DNA from 2 places in the Ruegeria sp. YTSA072 genome. Region 2 is predicted to be linked to the other one. Evidence: riboswitches for the same ligand, from Rfam matches in the RefSeq annotation. Region 2 holds a riboswitch; the other holds the start of a gene.

Region 1 (7,862 bases), on a different contig from region 2:
CACTCGTCTTATCGACCGTAACACCACGATCCCGACGAAAAAATCTCAGGTCTTCTCGACCGCCGAGGACAACCAGAACGCTGTGACCATCCGCTGTTTCCAGGGTGAGCGCGAAATGGCTGCGGATAACAAGATCCTGGGTCAGTTCAACCTTGAAGATATCCCGCCCGCACCGCGCGGCATGCCTCAGATCGAGGTGACTTTTGACATCGACGCCAACGGCATTGTCTCGGTTTCGGCCAAGGACAAAGGCACCGGCAAAGAGCAGAAGATCACCATCCAGGCATCGGGTGGTCTGTCGGACGAAGATATCGACAAGATGGTCAAGGACGCCGAAGAGAACGCCGAGGCGGACAAGGAACGCCGCGAGTTGATTGAGGCGAAGAACCAGGCAGAAAGCCTCATCCACTCGACCGAGAAGTCGATGGAAGAGCATGCCGACAAGGTCGACCCGACCACCATCGAAGCCATCGAGTTGGCGATTGTCGCGCTGAAGGACGAGCTGGAAACCGAGAATGCCGACAAGATCAAGTCAGGCATTCAGAACGTGACCGAAGCCGCCATGAAGCTGGGCGAAGCCATCTACAAGGCGCAGTCTGAAGAGACCGAGGATGAGCCTGCGGCGGCGGATGCTGCTCCGGCTGGTGAAGACGATATCGTCGATGCCGAATTCGAAGATCTTGACGACGAAAAGCGTAAGTAACGGGAAACCGGGCCAATTCGGGCCGGTCCGGTCACCGGGCCGGCCCGATTACGTTGCGGCAGAAGGAAATACTGATGTCAAAACGCGACTACTATGATGTGCTCGGCGTGTCCAAGGGCGCATCAGCGGACGAGATTAAGAAGGGCTTTCGCACGAAAGCCAAGGAATTGCATCCCGACCGCAACAAGGACAACCCGGATTCCGAGGCTCAGTTCAAAGAAGCGAACGAAGCTTACGACGTCTTGCGCGATGCCGAAAAAAAGGCCGCGTATGACCGTTTTGGTCATGCCGCGTTTGAAAACGGTATGGGCGGCGGTGGCCGTCCCGGCGGCGGATTTGGCGGACAGGGCGATTTCTCCAGTGCCTTCTCGGACGTGTTCGATGACCTGTTCGGCGATTTTATGGGTGGTCAGCGCGGTGCTACCGGGGGTGGTCGACGGGCCGCGCGCGGGTCAGACCTGCGTTACAACCTGCGTGTAAGCCTGGAAGAAGCATTCTCTGGCCTGCAAAAGACGATCAACGTGCCTGCTGCCGTGGCCTGCTCGGCCTGTGACGGCTCGGGTGCGGAAGGCGGGGTTGAGCCCACAACCTGCCCGACCTGTTCGGGCATGGGAAAAGTGCGGGCGCAACAGGGCTTTTTCACAGTTGAACGGTCGTGCCCGACATGTTCGGGTCTGGGTCAAATTATCAAGAATCCCTGTAAATCATGCGGCGGCGCCGGGCGCGTCGAAAAAGAACGCGCGCTGTCGGTCAACATTCCGGCTGGTGTCGAAACCGGCACACGCATCCGGCTTGCGGGCGAAGGTGAGGCCGGGATGCGCGGCGGCCCCCCGGGCGACCTGTATATTTTTGTCGAAGTTTCGGACCACAAGCTGTTCGAGCGCGACAGCGTAAACCTGTATTGCCGCGTTCCGGTCAGCATGGCCAAGGCAGCGCTGGGCGGTTCGATCGAAGTGCCCACCATCGACGGTGGCCGTGGTCGCGTGCAAATTCCGGCTGGCAGTCAGTCAGGACGTCAGATGCGCTTACGCAGCAAAGGCATGCCAGCCCTTCGCGGCGGTGGCGTCGGCGATATGTTCATCGAACTGGCCGTGGAAACCCCGGTCAATCTGACAAGCCGTCAAAAAGAGCTTTTGCGTGAGTTTGACGATCTGGGCGAAGATAACCACCCGGAATCAAAAAGCTTTTTCTCGTCCGTCAAGTCGTTTTGGGACGGTATGAAGGGCTGAACCTGAACACCTGAACATCAAACAAAAGCCGGTCCGTTGAGGCCGGCTTTTGCATTTTATAAGTCCAGTTTGACCGTGATCTGCCCCAAAATTGGCCCTTGATTCCCCCGCCATCCCCTGAGAGTGTCGCCCCAACCGTTGGGGTGCCCTGCTTGGGGGCTGAGAGGCGTGAACGCGCTAACCCATCGAACCTGATCCGGGCAATACCGGCGTAGGGAACGGTCTTATAGTGCTTAGACGTTTTCCATGCCCGTTGCCCATTTTGAACCGGAGCAACGACATGGCACCAATTGCCTTAACAATCGCAGGATCTGACAGCGGCGGCGGGGCCGGAATTCAGGCAGACCTCAAGGCCATGTCCGCGCTTGGCGTCTACGGTGCCAGCGTAATTACCGCAGTGACGGCGCAGAATACTCGTGCAGTTACGGCCGTGCATGGCATCCCTCTGGACGTCATTGCAGCCCAGATCGAGGCTGTTCTAACCGACCTGGATGTTGGTGCGATCAAGATCGGAATGCTGGCGACCCCTCAGATCATCCAATGTGTCGCAGACAGTATCGCGGATTTTGACGGGCCGGTGGTTCTGGATCCGGTCATGATCGCGAAATCCGGCGATGCATTGCAGGCAGAAGAGGCGATCCAAACGCTACGCGACGTATTGTTGCCGCGCGCGACCGTGTTGACGCCAAACCTGCCAGAAGCGGCCCGTTTGCTGGGCGCTGAACCAGCGGACAGCTTCGAGCAGATGATTACACAAGGGCGCGAGTTATGCGCATTGGGTGCGGGTGCGGTCCTGATGAAGGGCGGTCATGGGAAAGGCGACATCTGCCACGACGTACTGGTCTCAGATTTTGGCGTGATGGACCAATTTCAAGCGCCGCGCCGACAGACAAGCAACACCCACGGAACGGGATGCACGCTGTCCTCATCCATAGCGGCCGGATTGGCCAAGGATCTTTCGCTGCCCCAGGCCGTGGCGCAAGCACATGACTATCTGCAGGGCGCCATCGCTCAGGCTGATGCTCTAAAAATCGGACAAGGTCACGGGCCTGTTCATCACTTCCATCAGGTTTGGTCCGCGTGACCGTCTGTTCGATCATAGGGGCAGGCGTGGTCGGGTTGGCCGTTGCTTCCGAACTTGTCGCGCGCGGGGCCAAGGTTCAGGTGTTTGATCCCGGTGGTGCACCGGGGCCGCATGGCTGTTCCTGGTGGGCGGGCGGAATGTTGGCACCTTGGTGCGAGTATGAAAACGCCGAGGAACCTGTCCTGCGTCTGGGGCAATTGGCAATCGACTGGTGGGCCAAGCGCACTCAGGTCCACAGGCGCGGCACATTGGTTGTTGCTAACCCACGAGACCTGCCGGATCTGCGTCGTTTCGCCCGCAGAACGGAGGGGTTTTCTGAAGTTGATGACAGAGAAATAATTTTATTAGAGCCTGATCTGCATGGTTTCAAAAAGGGTCTCTACTTTGCTGCGGAAGCCCATTTGGATCCGCGTCAGGCCTTACTGGATCTGTCGCACCAGCTTCAGGATCACGGTGTTGAATTCCATCATGCGCGCGCTCCGACGGGATTGGACAACGCCATTGATTGCAGAGGTCTGCACGCGCGCGAATATCTGCAGGACTTGCGCGGCGTGAAGGGTGAGATGCTGGTGATACGGTGCCCAGACGTGACACTGACCCGGCCTATACGCCTGCTTCATCCACGCGTGCCGCTGTATATCGTTCCACGCGGCGACGGCGTCTACATGCTGGGCGCGACAATGATCGAATCCGAGGATAGCAGCCGAATTACCGCACGCTCGATGCTTGAGTTGCTGAGCGCAGCCTACGCCCTGAACCCCGCCTTTGGTGAGGCTGAAGTGTTGGAAATCGGCGTCGATCTGCGCCCCGCTTTCCCCGACAACCTTCCACGTATTCGACGGCTGGGACCGACAATCTATGCCAACGGCCTCTACCGCCACGGCTACTTGCTGGCCCCTGCACTGGCCAAGGGCGTGGCTGACCTAGCGTTGGACAACAAACATTCGGAGATGGTCGATGAAGATCGTACTTAACGGCGAGATGCGCGACGTGCAGGCCGAAACTCTTTCCGGCCTTTTGCAGGAATGCGGGTTTTCGGGCCGGGTGGCGACGGCTGTGAACGAGGGTTTTGTGCCTTCGAGCCTGCGCAAGGCCCGTAAAATCAAGGATGGCGATCGGATCGAAGTCGTCGCCCCGATGCAGGGGGGGTGAGCGATGAAGACCGTCTACGGCACATCACTGCCGAACCCGCTGATGCTGGGCACCGCGCAATATCCAAGCCCTGCAATCTTGGAACAGGCATTTCGGGACAGCGGGGCCGGGGTGGCCACCGTATCTTTGCGACGCGAAGCAGGCGCAGGACAAACCTTTTGGCAGATGATCCGCGATCTGAGCGTTCTTATCCTGCCCAACACAGCAGGTTGCCATACGGTGAAAGAGGCTGTGACCACCGCCCATATGGCGCGTGAGGTGTTTGACACCAAATGGATCAAGCTGGAACTGATCGGGCATACCGACAGCCTGCAGCCCGACGTGTTCCAATTGGTCGAGGCCGCGCGCATTCTGAGCGAAGACGGGTTCGAGGTTTTTCCGTACACCACGGACGACCTGATCGTGGGTGAGCGCCTTTTGGCGGCAGGGTGTGAAGTTCTGATGCCTTGGGGGGCCCCGATTGGTTCGGGCCGCGGTCTGAACAACGAATACGCCCTGCGCGCAATGCGCGCTGAGTTTCCCGAAATACCACTGGTGATTGACGCTGGTATCGGCCTGCCCAGCCACGCCGCACATGCGATGGAGCTTGGGTATGATGCCGTTCTGCTGAACACCGCGGTGGCACGGGCCGGCGATCCCGCCGCAATGGCCAAAGCGATGAAGCTGGCCATCGAGGCCGGGCGACTGGCCTATCAGGCCGACCCGATCGAAGCGCGCGATATGGCCGAACCCTCGACCCCTGTTATTGGAAAGGCGTTTTTGTCATGAACCTCGACCGGTTTTATCCAATCTTCGACCATTCCGACTGGCTGCACCGGACGCTGCCTCTGGGCGTGAAACTGGTGCAGTTGCGGATCAAGGACCAAGCGGATGCGGTCGTGCGTGAACAGATCGCGGTTTCGCGGGATCTGTGCCGTGCGCATGGGGCTGTTCTGGTGGTGAATGACCATTGGCAGGTTGCCATCGACGCAGGCTGCGACTGGATTCATTTGGGACAAGAGGATCTGGATGACGCAGATCTAAAGGCAATCCGACGCGCAGGGTTGAAACTGGGTGTCTCGACCCATGACGATGACGAGCTTGAGCGTGTTTTGGCCATGAACCCCGACTATGTCGCGCTTGGTCCCGTCTACCCGACGATCCTGAAAAAGATGAAATGGGAACAACAAGGCCTGCCGCGTGTCACTGAATGGAAAGCGCGCGTGGGGGAAGTCCCTTTGGTCGGTATTGGCGGGATGAGTGTCGAGCGCGCGCCGGGGGTGCTGCAGGCAGGGGCGGACATTGTCTCAGTCGTGACAGACATCACCTTGAATGCAGACCCAGAAGCCCGCTTACGTGCGTGGATCGAGGTCACCAGATGAGCCGCTACGCCCGTCAGATGATCCTGCCGGAGGTCGGCGCGCGTGGACAGGCCCGCCTATCCGGCGCGCGGGTTCTTGTGGTGGGGGCCGGGGGGCTGGCAGCGCCGGTTTTGCCTTTGCTGGCTGGTGCTGGGGTCGGATATTTGACCATCGTAGACCCCGATGAAGTCGCCCTGTCGAACCTCCATCGCCAGACCTTGTTTGCCGAAGGGGACTGTGGCCGCCCCAAAGCCGAAGTCGCGGCTGAGCGTTGTCAGGCCTTAAACTCTGAAATTACGATCTCGACGAAAAATCAGGCTCTAACTAAATTAAATTCGCAACGTTTCGTCTCACAAGCCGACGTCATTCTCGATTGCGCAGACAGTTATGCTGCAAGCTATTCATTGTCGGACACGTGTCGCGCGCTTGGCAAACCGCTGATAAGCGCCTCGGTCCTAGGGTTGTCGGGTTATGTCGGCGGTTTCTGCGGCAGCGCTCCATCTTTGCGGGCGGTTTTTCCCGACGCGCCGGGCAGTGGTGCAAGCTGTGCCACGGCTGGTGTGTTGGGTCCGGTCGTCGGAATGATTGGCGCGATGCAAGCGCAAATGGCGCTGAGGGTTATTCTCGGGCTGGACCCTTCGCCACTCGGGCAGATGATTCAGTTCGATGCCCGCACGATGCGAAGCAGCACGTTTCGCTTTGACGATGCGCCCGAGCCCAGCCATCACTTCCCGTTTGTGTCGGCCTGCCAACTGACCACGGATGATCTGATCATCGAGTTGCGCAGCCCGGATGAGGCCCCTGAACTCATTCATCCCAACGCGCTCCGCGGGTCTCCTGAATTGATAAAATCAGAGACTAACAAAGGAAAAACGTTGGCACTTTGCTGCGCCACTGGTCTGCGTGCGTGGCGTGCTGCCGAAAAATTGCAACCGGATTGGCCAGGCGAGATCGTTCTCGTCGCGGCCTCAACCTCGTGAATGAAAAGGACACGCGAGATATGAAAAAGCTGATGACAGCAATTGCCCTGCTGGCCGCCGCGCCAGCCTGGGCCGAAGACAAGATGACCGTTCTGCTGGACTGGTTCGTCAACCCCGACCACGGGCCCATCATTGTGGCGCAAGAGAACGGATACTTTGCCGACGAGGGGCTGGAGATTGAGATTGTACCACCCGCCGACCCATCGGCCCCTCCGCGTCTGGTTGCCGCCGGTCAGGCTGATCTGGCGGTGTCCTACCAGCCGCAACTTCACCTGCAAATCCATGAGGGCTTGCCGTTGAAGCGCGTCGGCACTTTGGTCGCGACGCCGTTGAACTGCCTGCTGGTGCTACAGGACGGTCCGATCAAAACGCTCGCCGATCTGAAGGGCAAAAAGATTGGTTTCTCGGTCGCGGGCGTGGAAGAGGCGGTGCTGGGCGCTATGCTGAACGCCCATGATGTCGCGCTGGACGATATTGAAATGGTCAACGTCAACTTCTCGCTGTCGCCTTCGTTGATGACCGGTCAGGTGGATGCGGTGATCGGAGCCTTCCGGAACTTTGAGTTGAACCAGATGGACATCGAAGGCGTCGCGGGCCGGTGTTTCTACATCGAGGAAGAAGGGGTACCGTCTTATGATGAGCTGATCTATGTCGCCAATCCCGACACGATGGATGCGGACAAGGTCGCCCGTTTCCTTTCGGCGACCGAAAAGGCGACCCAGTTCATCGTCAACAACCCCGGAAAAAGCTGGGAAATCTTCGCCGCCACCTCACCCGAACTGCAGGATGAGCTGAACGCGCGCGCATGGGTGGATACACTGCCCCGTTTCGCGCTGCGCCCGGCGGGGTTTGATGCAGGTCGCTATGCCCGTTTCGAAGCGTTCCTGAAAGACAGCGGCATGATCGACAGCATCAATCCGGTCAGCGACATTTCAGTAGATGTGACCGTGCAATGAGCGACTATGGCAGAGCATTCGCGTTGATGCGCGGGGCCGCAAAGGGGCCGTGGCGGGATTACACCTGCCACGCTTTTGTCGAAGGGATGAAGGACGGCTCGCTGCCGCGCGCGGCGTTTCTGCACTATCTGCGGCAAGACTATGTGTTCCTGATTCATTTCTCTCGCGCCTGGGCGCTGGCGGTTGTGAAGTCGGAAACGCATGAGGAAATGCTGGCAGCCTCGCGCACCGTGAACGGGTTGATCAGCGAAGAGATGAAGCTGCATATCGGGATCTGCGAGGCCGAAGGCATCCCGCAGGACCAACTCTTTGCTACTCCGGAACGTGCCGAGAACCTAGCATATACGCGTTTCGTGCTTGAGGCTGGGTATAGCGGCGATCTGCTGGACCTGCTGGCGGCTTTGGTACCTTGTGTGAT
Region 2 (7,862 bases):
AGATTACGTCGGACACGCCCGGTCTGGTGTCCAGCAGTTCAGACCTGATTGTGCGGGCAACGCCTGCCATCTCTGACCAGTATCTGAGCGATTGCCTGTGTGTCGTGGGCGGTCAATTGGGAAATGTCAGTACATGGTTGCGACGCGTCCGGGCAATGCAAAAGCATAAACGACCGGTTGCCTTGTTTTCGGACGCGGCGCGCGAATATATCAAGGCGACAGTGCAACAATCCGGGCCGGTCACGGCACATTGGCGCGACATAGGTTTGCTGCGTGAGATTGGGGATTACCCCATGCTTTCTGAAAGTCTTGTTGCCCGAAATGGAACGGTGCTGACTTGCGCCGGGCACGGTCATACCGTCGAGGCGATCATCGGCATTCTGGCTGAGGTTCTTGAGCCTCAGGACAGGGCTGAACTGGCCTGCCAATTGATGCTGAACGACGTTCGGGGCCACGCGCAAGAGCAACCCAAAGGCCTGAGTGCGAACCCGAATTTCCTGGAAAAGCGGCTGCAAAACGCGATCCGCATCATGGAAGAGAACACGGAACACCCGTTGCCAACGGCCAGTCTTGCCCGCCGCGTTGGGGTTTCAACCCGGCAGTTAGAGCGCCAGTTCATGCTGCAACTGAGCACATCGCCCGGAAAATTTTATAGAAAGATCAGATTAAAAAAAGCGTTTACCCTGGTCTCGAACTCGCAAATGCCGATTATTGACATCGCCATTGCCTGCGGTTTTGCATCAACCTCTACGCTTGCCCAGACATTCAAGGCCGAATACGGCAAAACACCAAAGCAATTGCGGCGCACCGATTGACCGTTATATGGCCTCTGGAATTTCTGGCAGGTTACGCTGAGGGGCCAAGGGTCTTATCTGCATCGCAAAGGCGGTAGACATTCACTTTCCTTGAACGTCCTTTGACCGTGAATTCGCCGCAGTCGATCAGATGAAAAGCCGGGCTGATCAGTCGCGCTGTGGCATCGCTGATCAAAATCGTGGTTTGCTCGTCACTTGGCAGCTCGCCTACAAGGGTCTCGATCCGGGCACAGGTGTTCACTGTGTCGCCGATCACGGTGTAATTCATCCTGTCGACGGCCCCGATGTTGCCGACAATCAGCGGTCCGGTGTGCACCGCGATTTTGACGCCGTACTCGACGCCAGCCTCAGCTAGTGATCGCTTGATTGCCATTGCAGCCCGGCAGGCGCGTTCGGCATGGTCCGTCTGGTCCTGGGGCGCCCCCCAGAACGCCATCGCCGCGTCGCCGATGTATTTGTCGAGCGTTCCGCCCTCGGCTTCTATACAGCGGTTCAGGATCTCGAAATGCCGGTTCAGCATTGCTGCCGTGGCTTGTGGCGTCATGGCCTCGGATGCGGGTGTGAACCCCACGATGTCGGCGAACATGACGGTCAGTTCGACTTCGCGCGGCAACACAAGGTTAGGGTCTCCGGTCTTTAGCATTTGCCGTACAAGGGTTCGGGGCAAATAAGTTTGAAACCAGCGCAGCCCGTCGAGCATCTTGTTGAAGGCAACAGCCTGAAGGTTCAGTTCTGAGACCCGAGATGGGGGCAGGTGGTCGATCTGGTTCAGATTCAGCTCGCTGATTTTGATGGCTTCTTCGGTCGACCTGTGAATGGGTGCCGCCAATCGTCTGGCCAACACAAGCGCCGCAATGACCGAAGCGATCAGTAAACCAAGACTGACCAGGGCGGCATCACTCAGCCGGGACCATTGGTTGCTCCAATCGCTCAGTGGAGAATACTGCCCGATCACCCACGGCTCAGATCCGAAGCCGCTGACGATGCTTGTCAAAACCAGGTGTTCTCCGTCCAGCGCCTCGACCACATATCCGACAAATGTTCCATCGTTGCCCTGAAACTCGGGTGGCTGCATCAGCATTTGTGAGATGACCGCGTCATCAAGTGCTGCGACCGAATGCAAGGGGGCGTTTGAGCTTAACGTGTTTGCAGACAGGTTCAGCAATTTGGGATGGGCCAGAACGCGGTTGTCACCGTACAGAACAAAACCGGTTGCCCCGTATTTCCCGCTTAACTCGTCGACCAGGCCCGAGAAATGGTGAACGGTAGAAGAAACGAGCACGGCCCCGAGGAAAATACCGTCTTTATAGGCAGGTACAGTCGCTGAGATATGTGTCCGGCCCTGGTCAAAGAAGGGTTCGTTCCAGAACAAACCATCATAGCCTTTAACATCTTTAAGATACTGAAGCGTGCCTGCAGCCGGAGGTTCGTATGACGTTATTAAACGTGGCCCCTCAACATCGGTGACATGTGTTGAAATAAACAGACTGCCGTCAGGATACACGATGGCAAGATCTGTCAGATACGGGACCGAAGCCACCACGCCTTTGAAGTAGGCTCTCAGAAAATCGGTGTCGTGCAGGTCGACTTCACCCGTGCTTGCGTCTTCTTGTAGGGATTGTGCCAGTTCCTCGATCGGTGTCGTCAGGCTGAAGATATCGTCTTCGATGGATTCGACGATCATCGCGGCAGACGTATTCAACAGTTCCGTCGTGTTCTGAAAATTGGCATAAGTCGAAACCAACAGAACTGCGCCCGCCGATATTGCCACCAGCCCGCCAATGGTCAGCGCCAGCAGAGTGGAAATTCGGATTTTCAACCTTGTTTGGCGGTTGCTTTGCGCCTGGGCGCTTTTGCCGATCACGCCAGTGTGCTGCGTATGCTTGTCTTCGTTGACCATCTTTGAACGATATTTAGCTTGGCGACCCGTTACAACGCCTCGTTGACTTCTGAGGCGGGATCACCGCTAGCCAAGATAGGCACGCAGACTTGGCGGCGGGTTGTCAAAGAGTTCCGTTGTCTGAACGGGGGCATGCACCGTTTCGTCTGCAACAAGTACGGTCTGGTCGGCAATACGGCGTGCATCCTGCGGATCGTGGCTGACCATCAGCAGGGTCGTTTGGGTTTCGGCCACCAGATCGGCCACCAAATCCAGCATTTCGGCTTTCAAGGCTGGCCCAAGGGCGGCAAACGGTTCGTCCAAAAGCAACAGTTCGCGCCGCTGCACAAGTACGCGGGCCAGGGCAACCCGGCTTTGCTGTCCTCCGGACAGTTCCGAGGGTTTGCGCGCGCCCAAACCATGCAAAGAAACCCGGCCCAGAGCGGACTGAACCTGTGCATCCTCGTCTTCGGACAACCGACCGTTTGGGCGCAGGCCCAGGGCGATGTTTTGTTCAGCCGTCAGATGCGGAAACAGGTTTCCGTCTTGAAACAGCATCGCCATAGGGCGCTTGCCGGGATGCAAGTTGGAAATCTGTTGTCCACTCCAAAAAATCTGACCCTTTTTTAGATCCCGAAATCCAGCGATAGTCTCCAGCAATGTGGACTTGCCCGCCCCGGACGGGCCTACAATGGCAATGCTGTTGCCAACCTCGATCTGGATATCGGCGTTTAGGGTGAAATTCCCGTTTTCAATCACACAGTCGTCAAGCTTCAGCATGCGAGCGCCCTCCTCGGTCCAATAGCCAGAATGCGCCCATGGACAGCAGCAACAGCATTAATGCCCCGCCGGCAGCCGCCTGCATCTGATAGGCGCCCATCAGGCGGTAGATTTGCAAGGGCAGGGTCGCGATCTGCGGATCGGCGAACAGTGCGATCACGCCCAGATCACCCATTGACAGAGCCGCCCCAAGACCAGCGGCGAACCCGATCTGCGGACGCATGCGTGGTAGCAAGATGCGCGTGAAAAACGTCCATTTTGTCATATCCAATGAAAGCGCGAGACGTCCGTGCCTGGCGGTTATGTCGCGCGCCGCGGGGACCAGAATGCGTAAAGCAAAGGGCAGGGCCATCGCAGCATTTACCAAAGCAGTGACAGGCAGAGCCAATGTCGTCGGGTTTGCCAAAGGCCGGATTAAGATGAACAGGCCCGTACCGATCACCAGTGGTGATGCGGCCAAACCCAAAATGCCGCTGAGTTCCACAAGCCCGTACCGGCCGCTCGCGACAGCGGTGGCCATAGGCAAAGCAAGCAAAAGCAGGACTGCGGTGCTTGCAGCGGCAACAAGGACCGAGATCAACGCGGCTCGAAAAACGATTGCGGGCATGTCAAACAACCCGGCAACTCCCGAAATTACGACCGATGCCAAAGGCAGTAGCAAAAAGACGGCCGCTGCGACGATCCAGAATACATCTATCGTCGGCGCACCCCCGTCCCAGCGGCGCAATGCGCGATCAAGGCCTGTTCCAAAACCGTCCCCGCGCGAAAACTTCAGCGCCACTAAAGCGGTCGCAGCTGTCAGGGCAAGTTGCAGGGCGGATAACAGGGCGGCGCGGCCCAGGTCGAAATCGTAGGTGAAGGCCTGATAGATCGCCAGTTCGATCGTTGTGGCCCGTGGTCCTCCGCCCAAGGTGAGGGCGACGGCGAAGCTGGTCAGGCAAATGGCGAAGATTACTGCAAGAACCCCGGGCAGGGTCCGTTTCAGCATCGGCATCTCGATCAGTCGAAACATGGCCATGCCGTTGCATCCCAGTTGTGCGGCCAGGCGATACCGTTCTGCCGGAATTTCCTGCCAGGCTTGCAACACAAGGCGTGTGGCCAGAGGCAGGTTGAAAAACACATGCGCCAGTACGACGCCATGCAAGCCGTAGATTCGTATGGGCGGCAGGCCGAAAATGCCAAGGAAGTCCGAGATCCACCCCGACCGGCCAAAAACTTGCAGCAGACCCAAAATGGCAACGATGACCGGCAGGATGAAGGGCGCGCCCAAAAGCGCAATTAAAGCCCGTCGGCCGGGGAACCTCCGACGTGCCAAAGCCCGCGCAACCGGCACTGCCAACACCACGCTGAACAATGCGGACAGTGTGGCTTGGGTCAGCGTGAACCGCAGCGCAGCCCAGTCGGCGGGAGTGAACCCGCCGCTGGTTTCAGCACGCAGTGCAACCGCCGCAAGAGTGCCCAGGATCAGCGCGGCGACCAGGGCCGCCGCACCGATACCGGGCCATGGGCTTACTGGCTGAGCGCGTTCTGCCATTCTGCCAGGGCCTGATCCCGCACGGCGGCGGCTTCATCGGGAGAGAACAGAAGCGACTTTGCCGGCACTGTCAGGGTTTCGAACCCTTTGGGCAGGCCGTCTGCCGGGGTTACGGCCGGATACATCCAGTTGGTCGTCGGAATGATTTGCTGGAACGCGTCCGAGACCATGAACTGCAAAAACTGATCCGCCAGTTCGGCCTGATCTGTTTCAGCCAGCTTTGCAGCAACTTCGACCTGCAAGTAATTGCCTTCGTCGAAAGCTGACGCGGCTTTGCTGCCGTCATCCTCGGCGATCAGGTGATAGGCCGGAGATGTGGTGTAACTGAGAACCATGTCCGACTCGCCCTCAAGGAACAGGCCGTATGCCTCGGACCAACCCTTGGTAACGGTCACGATGTTGTCGGAAAGACCAGCCCAGATTTCGGGTGCTTCCTCACCATAAGCCGCTTTGACCCACATCAGCAGGCCCAGACCGGGCGTGGACGAGCGAGGGTCCTGGATGATGATCTTGGTGTCGCTGTCCGCCAGTTCCCGGAAGTTTGCAGGTGCTGTCGCGTCCGCTTTGTGAACAAAGGCGAAGTAGCCCCAGTCATACGGTGTGAACGTGTCATCGGTCCATTCGATCGGCAGCGCGAAGTCGGCAGAGACGGAATTGGGCGCAAACAGGCCGGTTTCCCGGGCCGCTGCAATCAGGTTGGTGTCCAATCCAAGCACAACGTCCGCGTCAGAGTTTTCACCCTCAAGCCGGACACGCGACAACAGCGCGGCACCATCTTCGACGCCAACAAGGTTCAGCTCGCAGTCGCAGACCGCTTCAAAAGCTTCCTTGACCTGCGGGCCGGGGCCCCAGTCGGATACAAAGCTGTCATAGGTGTAAACGGTAAGCTGAGGCTTGTCGGCGGCGATAGCCGAAGTTGCACTCAGAAGTCCCGCAGCAATTAGCAGATGTTTCATGTCATCCTCCATTGCGGCGAGAGGGCAAGGATGGATGAAACCGAAACCCTTCCCTCCGCCGGTTCTAGCCGGTTCAGGTTCTACGGGTTCGCTTGATAAGCATCTCAGCGCGGCAGGCCGTGCTCCCCGAGGTGAGGCCGTCACTAGGGGGGATTGGCTAGAAAGACAACCAAATTCGGTGCCTCAGCGCGGCGCGTGTCGAATGCGGGCAAGTAAATCTGTCCGGAGTCCGACGCCCTTTGAACCTGTATTGCGTTTGGTTCAAAGGGCCATAGGGTCAGAAGTAACGCAGCCAAATATAAACGTTCGCGATCATCAGGGTCAGGATCATGATCGGGAATGCAATTTTGGCGAAGGCGATGAAGCCGATGGGCTGCTTGGCCTTTTCCGCAAAAGCAGCCACCGTAAGGTTGGCGCTTGCTCCCAACAGTGTACCGTTGCCGCCCAGACAGGCCCCAAGCGCCAGCGACCACCACAAGGGCTCAATCGCGTCTTCGCCGCCAAATGTATCCGCGGTGGATTCGATCAGAGGGATCATCGTTGCCACAAACGGGATGTTGTCCAGAATGGCCGACAGGATGCCAGAGGCCCAGAAGATGAAGAACGCGGTCCACATCATGTCGCCTTGGGTGAGCTCCAGCACTTTTTCACCGAAGAATGCTAGCAGTCCAACATGTTCGACACCGGCAACAATGACGAACAGCCCACCGAAGAAAAAGATTGTGACCCATTCAACTTCACCAAAGATGTGGTGAACCGACTCCGACTGTTCTTCACCGCTTTGGTGGCCATAGGCCAGCAGCATCAACAGGCCTGCACCGGCCAACGCTGACGTACCCGGCTGAATGCCGTAGCTGTGCCCCAGCGTGAACCCGAGCAAAACCAGAGCCAAAACGGCCAGAGACTTGATCATCAAGACAACATCAGTAACCGCTTCGGATTCGTTGAAACCCATAATCCGATCGCTGGCCGATTTCGGAATGCGGGCCAGTTCCTTGCGGTTCATAAGGTAAATAATGCCGGTCAGGACAACCAGACATATGGCCGAGATAGGCGCCAGGTTCACCACGAAATCGTTGAAGCTAAGCCCTGCGGCCGAGCCAATGATGATGTTGGGCGGGTCACCGATCAGCGTCGCTGTTCCCCCCACGTTCGAGGCCAGGATCTCGGCGACAAAAAACGGGAACACACGCGTTTCCAGGGCTTCAGTGATCAGCAGCGTAATCGGGGCGATCAGCAAAACGGTCGTCACGTTGTCCAGCAGGGCCGAGAACACCGCCGTAATCAGCGTCAGCATGATCAGGATGCCGGTTGGATTGGCTTTCACCGCTTTTGCGGCCTTGATCGCTACGTATTGGAACAATCCGCATTTGCTGGTGATCCCCACGATGACCATCATGCCGATAAGCAGTGCCAAAGTGTTGGCGTCCACACCCGCCACGGCCTGTTCCTGATTGATGATGCCAAACAGGACCATCAGGGACGCGCCCAACATCGTCAGAATGGCGCGGTTGACCTTTTCGGTGATCAGGACCGCATACACCAAAATCAGAATTCCGGTCGCGATCCAAAGCGGATCAATGCCCAATAGTTGTGGAACAGAGAGAGCGGCCTCTCCGTGTGACGTCGAATGCGTAGCCAAAGTTTTAGTCCGGTTTGTATAGGGTTAGCTGAGTGCGCGATCCAAAAGCGAGTTGGCGCTTACGGTGCCAACGAAACGGTTGGTTTCGGGCTCAACAAGGATCACGTGCCGTTTGTATTTGTAGATCAGGAAGATACCTTCCATCACCGGCGTGTCGGGTGCAGCAACGGGGATGTTCGAGGGCCTCGACATGTTGTCGCGAACCTTTTCGGTCTTCAGCCGCTCCATCTGTTGTTCGAAATCTTCCCGCGTCAGA

Evidence for each region. Region 2 has a riboswitch for thiamine pyrophosphate ahead of thiB (thiamine ABC transporter substrate binding subunit). Riboswitches for the same ligand answer to the same signal wherever they lie in the genome.
Region 1: linked by a shared signal. The riboswitch ahead of thiD (bifunctional hydroxymethylpyrimidine kinase/phosphomethylpyrimidine kinase) and the one ahead of thiB (thiamine ABC transporter substrate binding subunit) in region 2 are both predicted to bind thiamine pyrophosphate.

What each region holds. Positions count from the first base shown of each region.
Region 1 is NZ_JBXWNI010000011.1:49,825-57,686, reverse strand. Features, by position in the region: gene dnaK (molecular chaperone DnaK) at 1-703, shown strand, start outside; gene dnaJ (molecular chaperone DnaJ) at 778-1,932, shown strand; TPP riboswitch at 2,062-2,167, shown strand; gene thiD (bifunctional hydroxymethylpyrimidine kinase/phosphomethylpyrimidine kinase) at 2,213-3,016, shown strand; gene AC2FIB_RS17025 (FAD-dependent oxidoreductase) at 3,013-3,990, shown strand; gene thiS (sulfur carrier protein ThiS) at 3,974-4,168, shown strand; gene AC2FIB_RS17015 (thiazole synthase) at 4,172-4,936, shown strand; gene AC2FIB_RS17010 (thiamine phosphate synthase) at 4,933-5,529, shown strand; gene AC2FIB_RS17005 (ThiF family adenylyltransferase) at 5,526-6,488, shown strand; gene AC2FIB_RS17000 (ABC transporter substrate-binding protein) at 6,509-7,444, shown strand; gene AC2FIB_RS16995 (TenA family protein) at 7,441-7,862, shown strand, end outside.
Region 2 is NZ_JBXWNI010000003.1:465,717-473,578, reverse strand. Features, by position in the region: gene AC2FIB_RS08860 (GlxA family transcriptional regulator) at 1-815, shown strand, start outside; gene AC2FIB_RS08855 (adenylate/guanylate cyclase domain-containing protein) at 847-2,715, opposite strand; gene AC2FIB_RS08850 (thiamine ABC transporter ATP-binding protein) at 2,782-3,474, opposite strand; gene AC2FIB_RS08845 (thiamine/thiamine pyrophosphate ABC transporter permease ThiP) at 3,461-5,008, opposite strand; gene thiB (thiamine ABC transporter substrate binding subunit) at 4,984-5,964, opposite strand; TPP riboswitch at 5,998-6,103, opposite strand; gene AC2FIB_RS08835 (ArsB/NhaD family transporter) at 6,242-7,606, opposite strand; gene AC2FIB_RS08830 (CBS domain-containing protein) at 7,631-7,862, opposite strand, start outside.